DNA from 2 places in the Streptomyces sp. NPDC002566 genome. Region 2 is predicted to be linked to the other one. Evidence: predicted binding sites of a transcription regulator. Region 2 holds the regulator's gene; the other holds the start of a gene.

Region 1 (4,448 bases), on a different contig from region 2:
TCAGATCGCGGCCCGGGCGGGTGTCGGGCTGGGGACGGTCTACCGCCACTTCCCCACCCGGGCGGACCTGGTCACCGCCGTCTATCAGCATCAGATCGAGGCGTGCGCCGAAGCCGGCCCGAAGCTGCTGGCCGACGCCGCCTCCCCGTTCGACGCGCTGCGCCGGTGGGTCGACCTCTTCGCCGACTTCCTGGTCACCAAGCACGGACTCGCCGACGCGCTTCAGTCCGACAGCGACCGCTTCGCCACGCTGCACACCCTCTTCCTCGACCGGCTGATGCCCGTCTGCGCCCAGCTGCTCGACGCCGCCGTCGACGCCGGCGAGATCAGGCCCGGCACACAGCCCTACGAACTGATGCGCGGCATCGGCAACCTCTGCATCGGGCACGACAGCGACCCCCGCTACGACCCCCGCAGGCTGATCGAACTACTCCTCCAAGGGCTGCGAGGCTCATAAAGCCGGCACCTGCGCCTCGGCAGCACGAAGGCCCGGCGCTCCGTCCGGGGAGGCTGCTGGTCGATGCAGCGGTCTCACCGTTCAGGGGCGCCGGGCCTCACTGCCGATGTCGGTCAGTGCCCGTCAGTGGCGGGGTGCCTCAGTGGGCGTGGCCGTGGCCGTGGCCGGCTGCGGCGGGCTCTTCCTCTTCCTTCTTCTCGACGACCAGGGTCTCGGTCGTCAGGAGGAGGGAGGCGATGGAAGCGGCGTTCTCCAGGGCGGAGCGGGTGACCTTGACCGGGTCGATGACGCCGGCCTTGACCAGGTCGCCGTACTCGCCGGTCGCGGCGTTGAAGCCCTGGCCCTTGTCGAGCTCGGCGACCTTGGAGGTGATGACGTAGCCCTCCAGGCCGGCGTTCTCGGCGATCCAGCGCAGCGGCTCGACGGCGGCCTTGCGGACCACGGCGACGCCGGTCGCCTCGTCGCCGGTCTTGTCGAGGTTGCCCTCGAGGACCTTGACGGCGTGGACGAGCGCGGAACCGCCACCGGAGACGATGCCCTCCTCGACCGCGGCGCGGGTCGCGGAGATGGCGTCCTCCAGGCGGTGCTTCTTCTCCTTCAGCTCCACCTCGGTGGCGGCGCCGACCTTGATCACGCACACGCCGCCGGCCAGCTTCGCGAGGCGCTCCTGGAGCTTCTCGCGGTCCCAGTCGGAGTCCGTGTTCTCGATCTCGGCCTTGATCTGCGCGACGCGGCCCTGCACGTCGGCGGAGTTGCCGGCGCCGTCGACGATCGTGGTGTCGTCCTTGGTGACGGTGACGCGGCGGGCGGAGCCGAGGACGTCGATGCCGACCTGGTCGAGCTTGAGGCCGACCTCCTCGGAGATGACGGTGGCGCCGGTGAGGGTGGCCATGTCCTGCAGCATCGCCTTGCGGCGGTCGCCGAAGCCGGGGGCCTTGACCGCGACCGCGTTGAAGGTGCCGCGGATCTTGTTGACGACGAGGGTGGAGAGCGCCTCGCCCTCGAGGTCCTCGGCGATGATCAGCAGCGGCTTGGAGGCGTTGGCCTGGATGACCTTCTCCAGCAGCGGCAGCAGGTCGGCGATCGAGGAGATCTTGCCCTGGTTGATGAGGATGTAGGGGTCCTCCAGGACGGCCTCCATGCGCTCCTGGTCCGTCACGAAGTACGGCGACAGGTAGCCCTTGTCGAAGGCCATGCCCTCGGTGAAGTCCAGCTCCAGACCGAAGGTGTTGGACTCCTCGACGGTGATGACACCGTCCTTGCCGACCTTGTCCATGGCCTCGGCGATGAGCTCGCCGACCTGCTGGTCCTGGGCGGACAGCGCGGCCACGGCGGCGATGTCGGACTTCTCGTCGATCGGGCGGGCCGACGCGAGCAGGTCCTCGGAGACGGCCTTGACGGCGGCGTCGATGCCCTTCTTGAGGAGGGCGGGGGACGCGCCGGCGGCCACGTTCTTCAGGCCCTCGCGCACCAGCGCCTGGGCGAGCACGGTGGCGGTGGTCGTGCCGTCACCAGCGATGTCGTTGGTCTTGGTCGCCACCTCCTTCACCAGCTGCGCGCCGAGGTTCTCGTACGGGTCGTCGATCTCCACCTCGCGGGCGATCGTGACACCGTCGTTGGTGATGGTGGGGGCGCCGAACTTCTTGTCGATGACGACGTTGCGGCCCTTGGGGCCGATCGTCACCTTGACCGTGTCGGCCAGCTTGTTGACGCCGCGCTCGAGGGCGCGACGGGCGTCCTCGTCGAACTTCAGGATCTTCGCCATGACAGCGGGAGCCCTCTCGGAGATCTGTGGATGAAGCTTTTGAAAAAACGCACTGCGCCCCGGGCGCCCGGCTTTTTATGTGGTCGCGGGGGCCAGGGGCGCAGCGTCAAGCATCAATGTGCTTCCGGAACGATCCGGGGTGAACTACTTCTCGATGATCGCGAGAACGTCGCGAGCCGAGAGGACGAGGTACTCCTCGCCGTTGTACTTCACCTCGGTGCCGCCGTACTTGCTGTACAGGACGACGTCGCCGACCTTGACGTCGAGCGGCAGGCGCTCGCCGTTCTCGAAGCGGCCCGGGCCCACGGCGAGGACGGCGCCCTCCTGGGGCTTCTCCTTCGCGGTGTCCGGGATGACCAGGCCCGAGGCCGTGGTCTGCTCGGCGTCGAGCGGCTGGACCACGATGCGGTCCTCGAGCGGCTTGATGGCAACCTTGGAGCTGGTGGTCGTCACGATCCGACCTCCCCCTTCGGAGATCTCACGGGGTTAACTGTCTGAGGTGGCGACCAGGTGGATCCGTCGTCGCGGGTGCCGGACCTGCCCGTCGCGTTGTTGGCACTCTCCAGTGGGGAGTGCCAGAGCCGAGACTATGACCGGGGTTAGCACTCGGTCAAGCGGAGTGCCAATGCCTGCGGCGCGTCGGCCGAAAATTCCGCTCGGGCGAGTGTGTTTGGTGCCCGGTGCCGGGGTGGGCGTCGGCTGGGGGCTGCCGCCCCCAAGCCCCCGCTTCGGCCCTGGACGGGCCTCGTCCTCGAACTCCCCCAGAGGGGGCACCCCCAGACGGGCTAGTCACCTACAGGTAGTCCTCCAGCTTGCCCACCGTCAGGTGTTGTTGCTGGATCTGGCGCAGCAGGTCCGGGGTTCGGTCGGGGGTCGTGGCGAGGATGTCGCCCGGGTGCAGGCGGTGGGGGTCGGTGGGGGTGCGCCACAGGACGATCGCGGTGATGCCGCAGTCGGCGGCGGCTCGGCGGGTGGTGGTGTCGTACGCGCCGTAGGGCGGGCGGAAGAGGCGGGGGCGCACGCCGAAGCGGGCGTTGAGCTTGTTCTGCTGGCCGCAGATCTCTGCGCGCTGGCCGGCGTAGGGCAGACCGCGCAGGGCGGCGTGGTCGAGGGTGTGGTTCTGGAGGTCCGCGCCGACCTCCCGCAGGCGGGCGAAGTGGGCGTAGGCCGGGCCGGCGACGCTGTCGGTGACGAACACGCTCACGGGGAGGCGCAGTTCGCGGACCATGTCGACGAACCGGGGGTCGCGTTCGGCGCCGTCGTCGTAGGTGAGGAAGACGACCCTGTCGGAGGTGGTGACGCGGTCGAGGACCGGGGGGAGGGCCCGCCGGGGCGGGGGCTTCGGGCGGGCGGGGGCCGGTGCGGGGGCCAGGGGGGACGGGAGGCCCCAGCGGCGGTACGGCGGCTCGTCCGTCGCGGGGGCGTGCGCGGAGCGCGCTCGGGTCGCCGCCGGGCCCGCCACCGGTTCGCCCGCGGGGGCGCAGGCCGTGAGGGCGCAGGCGCTGAGGACCGCCGCCGCGATGAGGGCCGCCGCGCGTGCCGGCGCTGGGGCCGAGGGCCGCCCCCGGTGTCTCACAGGTAGTCCTCCAGGCGGGCCACCGCGTATCCCTCTCCGGTCGCCTTGTTCAGGAAGGTGCGGATCATGTCGGGCATTGTGCCCTTCCAGTCGTCCGGCCCGCGGAAGTGACTCAGGACGATGTCGCCCGGGTGGAGCTCTCGGTCCCACTCGCGGTACTCCCAGTGGTCGACGAACACCTCCTCGTTCCACAGGGGCACATGGGTGACGCCGCAGGACTTCGCGGCTCGCAGGGTGGCCTTGTTGTAGTTGCCGTAGGGCGGGCGGAAGAGGGCCGGGCGGCGGCCGTACTGCTTCTCGACGACGTCCTGCATGCCGCAGATCTCGCGCTTCTGGCGCTGGTAGGACAGGCCCGGCAGGTAGGGGTGGTGGAGGGTGTGGTTGTTGAGGGTCACCCCGTCGTCCTGCATCTTCTTGAAGTAGCCGTAGTCGTCCTTGACGAGGTAGTCGCTGAGGAACGCGGTGTACGGGATCCGCAGCTCGGTCATCATGCGCAGGAACGCCGGGTCCTTCTCCGCTCCGTCGTCGACGGTGAGGAAGACGACCTTGTCGTCGGTGGGGACGGTGGTGAAGACCGGCGGGAGGCCGAGCTCCTCGTGGTCGTCCACCTCGAAGCCCTCGCGGGTGCCGATCCTCGGCTTCCTCGCGGG
Region 2 (4,448 bases):
AGCGCCTCGGGGCTCGGCACGCCGAAGTGGAAGGACACCGCCGCCACCGGGTCGTCGAGCAGCACGGCGAGCTTGGCGTCGTAGCCGTCGTCGCGCCCGCTGTCCGGGTCGCCGAGTTCCGTGCCGTACCAGGCGGCCTCGCCGGCCAGTTGGTGGGCGTACACCTCGACGGCGCCGGTCTCGGCATGCTCGGGCTGCGGCATGAAGAGGTTCACGCCGAAGGGCCGGGAGGTGAGCCCGCGCAACTGCTTGATCTCCCGGTACATCCCGTCGGCGGTCTTGTACCCGCCGGCGAGGAAGCCGAGCCCTCCGGCCTCGGACACGGCGGCGGCGAGCCGGGGCACGGAGACGCCGCCCGCCATGGGGGCCTGCACGATCGGATGGCGGAGAAGACCGGCCAGCGCGAAGGACATGACCGCATGGTGTCACGTCCCGGCGCCCTGTCCCGCCGGGGGCTCCGCCCCCGCCTCACCGCCCGTTGAAGGCGTCCTTCAGCCGGGAGAACAGCCCCTGCTGGCCGGGCTGGAACTGCCCCTGGGGGCGCTCCTCCCCGCGCAGCTTCGCCAGTTCGCGCAGCAGCCGCTCCTGCTCCGGGTCCAGCTTGGTGGGCGTCTGGACCTCCACGTGCACGATGAGGTCGCCGCGCCCGCCGCCGCGCAGGTGCGTCACTCCGCGCTGGTGCAGCGGAATGGACTGCCCCGACTGCGTGCCGGGCCGGATGTCGACCTCCTCCGGCCCGTCCAGCGTCTCCAGCGGCACCTTCGTGCCGAGCGACGCCGCGGTCATCGGGAGGGTGACCGTGCAGTGCAGGTCGTCGCCGCGCCGCTGGAACATCGCGTGCGGCAGTTCGTGGATCTCGACGTAGAGGTCGCCGGCCGGGCCGCCGCCCGGTCCGACCTCGCCCTCGCCGGCGAGCTGGATGCGGGTGCCGTTGTCGACGCCGGCCGGGATCTTCACCGTCAGCGTGCGCCGCGACCGGACCCGTCCGTCGCCCGCGCACTCGGGGCACGGGGTGGGCACCACGGTGCCGAAGCCCTGGCACTGGGGGCAGGGACGCGAGGTCATGACCTGGCCCAGGAAGGACCGCGTCACCTGCGACACCTCACCGCGGCCGCGGCACATGTCGCAGGTCTGGGCGGTGGTGCCGGGCGCCGCGCCCTCGCCGCTGCAGGTGGTGCAGACGATCGCGGTGTCGACCTGGATGTCCTTGGTGGTGCCGAACGCGGCCTCCTCCAGGTCCACCTCCAGCCGGATCATCGCGTCCTGCCCGCGCCGGGTGCGCGACCTCGGGCCCCGCTGGGACGCCGTGCCGAAGAACGCGTCCATGATGTCGGAGAAGTTGCCGAAGCCACCGGCGCCGAAGCCGCCCGCGCCACCGCCGCCGGCCTGGGAGAGCGGGTCGCCGCCGAGGTCGTAGACCTGCTTCTTCTGCGGGTCCGACAGCACCTCGTAAGCGGCGTTGATCTCCTTGAACCGCTCCTGGGTCTTCGGATCGGGGTTGACGTCCGGGTGCAGCTCGCGGGCGAGCCGCCGGAAGGCCTTCTTGATCTCTTCCTGCGACGCGTCGCGGCGCACGCCGAGAACGGCGTAGTAGTCCGTGGCCACTTACGACTCCGCCAGGATCTGTCCGACGTACCGTGCCACTGCGCGTACCGCTCCCATCGTTCCCGGGTAATCCATGCGGGTCGGTCCGACCACGCCGAGCTTGGCGACTGCCTCTCCGCCCGAACCGTAGCCGACCGACACCACGGAAGTGGAGTTGAGTCCCTCGTAGGCGTTCTCGTGCCCGATACGCACGATCATGCCCGAATCCCCCGCCTCGCCCAGGAGTTTGAGGAGCACGACCTGCTCCTCGAGGGCCTCCAGGACGGGCCGGATGGTGAGGGGAAAGTCATGTCCGAAGCGGGTGAGATTGGCGGTGCCGCCGATCATCAGCCGCTCCTCGTTCTCCTCGACGAGCGTCTCCAGCAGGGTGGAGAGCACCGTCGAGACCGTGCCGCGGTCCTCCGCCTCGAAGGCCTCAGGCAGATCCTCCACCAGAGGCGGCACATCGGTGAACCGGCGGCCCGCGACCCGGCTGTTGAGCCGGGCGCGCAGGTCCGCGAGCGAGGGCTCGCCGAACGGCGCGGGGCAGTCCACCAGCCGCTGCTCGACCCGCCCGGTGTCCGTGATCAGCACGAGCATGAGGCGGGCCGGGGCGAGCGAGAGCAGTTCCACGTGCCGCACCGTGGACCGGGTCAGCGACGGGTACTGCACGACGGCGACCTGGCGGGTGAGCTGCGCGAGCAGCCGGACCGTCCGCGCGACGACGTCGTCGAGGTCGACGGCGCCGTCGAGGAAGTTCTGGATGGCGCGCCGCTCGGGCGCGGTCATCGGCTTGACGCCGGCGAGCTTGTCGACGAAGAGCCGGTAGCCCTTGTCGGTGGGGATGCGTCCGGCGCTGGTGTGCGGCTGGGCGATGTAGCCCTCGTCCTCCAGGGCGGCCATGTCGTTGCGGACCGTCGCCGGGGACACGCCGAGGTTGTGGCGCTCGGTGAGCGCCTTGGAGCCGACCGGCTCCTCGGTGCCGACGTAGTCCTGGACGATGGCGCGCAGCACCTTCAGCCGTCGTTCACTCAGCATCCGCGCACACCTCCAGTGCTTCGTCCCCTTGGCGCCTTCCCTGGCACTCGTCACATCCGAGTGCCAGCGTTCCCCGGTCAGTGTACGGCCGTGGGGTGCGCGGGGGGCAAGGTCGGTCCGGTCGCATGCCGGCCGACGGGTTCGTCACGGTTAGCGTCGCGGTATGACGGTCACTTGGGAAGAGCTGGGTTGGGAGCAGGTCGCGGCGGGGGTCGGACGGCGGCGGCTGCCGGGCTGGGACTGCACGGCGGGGCTGGTCGTGGGGACCGGTGCGGTGCTGCTGATCGACGCGGGTTCGAGCCTCGCGGAGGGCGCACGGCTGCGGGCGGAGGCGGAGCGGCTCGCCGGACGCCGTGTGACTCATCTCGCGCTCACCCACCCCCATTTCGACCACGTGTTCGGGGCGGCGGCGTTCGCGGGCGCGGAGGTGTTCGCGGCGGTGGGCGCCGAGTCGGTGTTCGCGCGGGAGCGGGCCGAGCTGCACGCGGACGCGGTGCGCAACGGGCTGGACGAGGCGGCGGCGACGGAGGCCGTGGACGCCCTGGTGCGGCCCCGCCACCTGGTCTCCGGGGAGTGGACCCTGGACATGGGCGGCGGGCGTCAGGTCCTGCTGGCGAACGTGGGCCCCGGCCACACGGCGCACGACCTTGCGGTGCTGGTGCCGGGGTCGCCGGAGGCGGTGTTCTGCGGCGACCTGGTGGAGGAGTCCGGCGAGCCCCAGGCCGGGCCGGACGCGGTGCCCTCGCAGTGGCCGGCCGCCCTCGACCGCCTGCTCGCCCTCGGCGGCGCGGACGCGCGGTACGTGCCCGGTCACGGGGCGGTCGTGGACGCGGCGTTCGTGCGGGCGCAGCGGGACGCCCTGGCCGCCCGTTTCGGCGTGTCGCCGTGACAGCGCCTCGGCTTCTCCTATCGTCGTCCGAATGCGCCAGTACTCCGCCGATCTGACCCCGTCCTGGAAGAAGCCGCAGCCGGTCCCCGAGGTCGCGGCGGAGCCCGGCCTGGTGGTGGAGGAGCCCGGCAGCGGCTTCTGCGGCGCGGTGATCCGCTGCGAGGCGGGCACGGTCACCCTGGAGGACCGTTTCGGCAAGCACCGGGTGTTCCCGCTGGAGCCGCGCGGGTTCCTGCTGGAGGGCCGCACGGTGACCCTGGTACGGCCCGCGTCGGGCGGCCCGGCGCGACCCGCCCGCACGGCCTCGGGTTCGGTGGCCGTGCCCGGCGCACGCGCGCGTGTGGCCCGCGCCGGCCGGATCTACGTCGAGGGGCGGCACGACGCCGAGCTGGTCGAGAAGGTGTGGGGCGACGACCTGCGCGTCGAGGGCGTGGTGGTGGAGTACCTGGAGGGCGTCGACGATCTCCCGGCGGTCGTCGAGGAGTTCGCGCCGGGACCGGACGCGCGGCTCGGCGTCCTGGTGGACCATCTGGTCCCGGGCACGAAGGAGTGGCGGATCGCACAGTCGGTGACCAGCGAGCACGCGCTCGTGGTGGGCCACCCGTACATCGACGTCTGGGAGGCGGTGAAGCCGTCGGCCCTGGGCATCGAGGCATGGCCGCGCGTGCCGCACGGCCAGGACTGGAAGACGGGGGTGTGCCGGGCGCTGGGCTGGCCGCCGGAGAACACGGGGGCGGTGTGGCAGGCGATTCTGGCGCGCGTGGGTTCGTACCGGGATCTGGAGCCGGAGCTGTTGGGCGCCGTGGAACGGCTGATCGACCACGTGACCGTGCCCTGATCCGCGCAGGTTCGTTGACCGGACGGGGTCTGGTGGACCGCTCTCCGCCCGCGCGGAGGTGTCCCGTCGATCAGTTCGTCCACCCGGCCGAGCAGCTCG

The links. The regulator HrcA, encoded in region 2, represses chaperone genes, less so after heat shock. The targets are predictions, from matches to a motif close to TTNGCACTCNGNNNNNCNGAGTGCNAA.
Region 1: the regulator HrcA is predicted to act here: its motif matches at 2,822-2,848, upstream of groES (co-chaperone GroES).

The regions. Positions count from the first base shown of each region.
Region 1 is NZ_JBIARD010000004.1:672,286-676,733, forward strand. It holds gene ACFYXA_RS20155 (TetR/AcrR family transcriptional regulator) at 1-457, shown strand, start outside; gene groL (chaperonin GroEL) at 597-2,222, opposite strand; gene groES (co-chaperone GroES) at 2,367-2,675, opposite strand; gene ACFYXA_RS20170 (polysaccharide deacetylase family protein) at 3,016-3,798, opposite strand; gene ACFYXA_RS20175 (polysaccharide deacetylase family protein) at 3,795-4,448, opposite strand, start outside.
Region 2 is NZ_JBIARD010000003.1:809,448-813,895, forward strand. It holds gene ACFYXA_RS16445 (nitronate monooxygenase) at 1-413, opposite strand, end outside; gene dnaJ (molecular chaperone DnaJ) at 469-1,605, opposite strand; gene hrcA (heat-inducible transcriptional repressor HrcA) at 1,606-2,622, opposite strand; gene ACFYXA_RS16460 (MBL fold metallo-hydrolase) at 2,786-3,511, shown strand; gene ACFYXA_RS16465 (DUF3097 domain-containing protein) at 3,543-4,349, shown strand.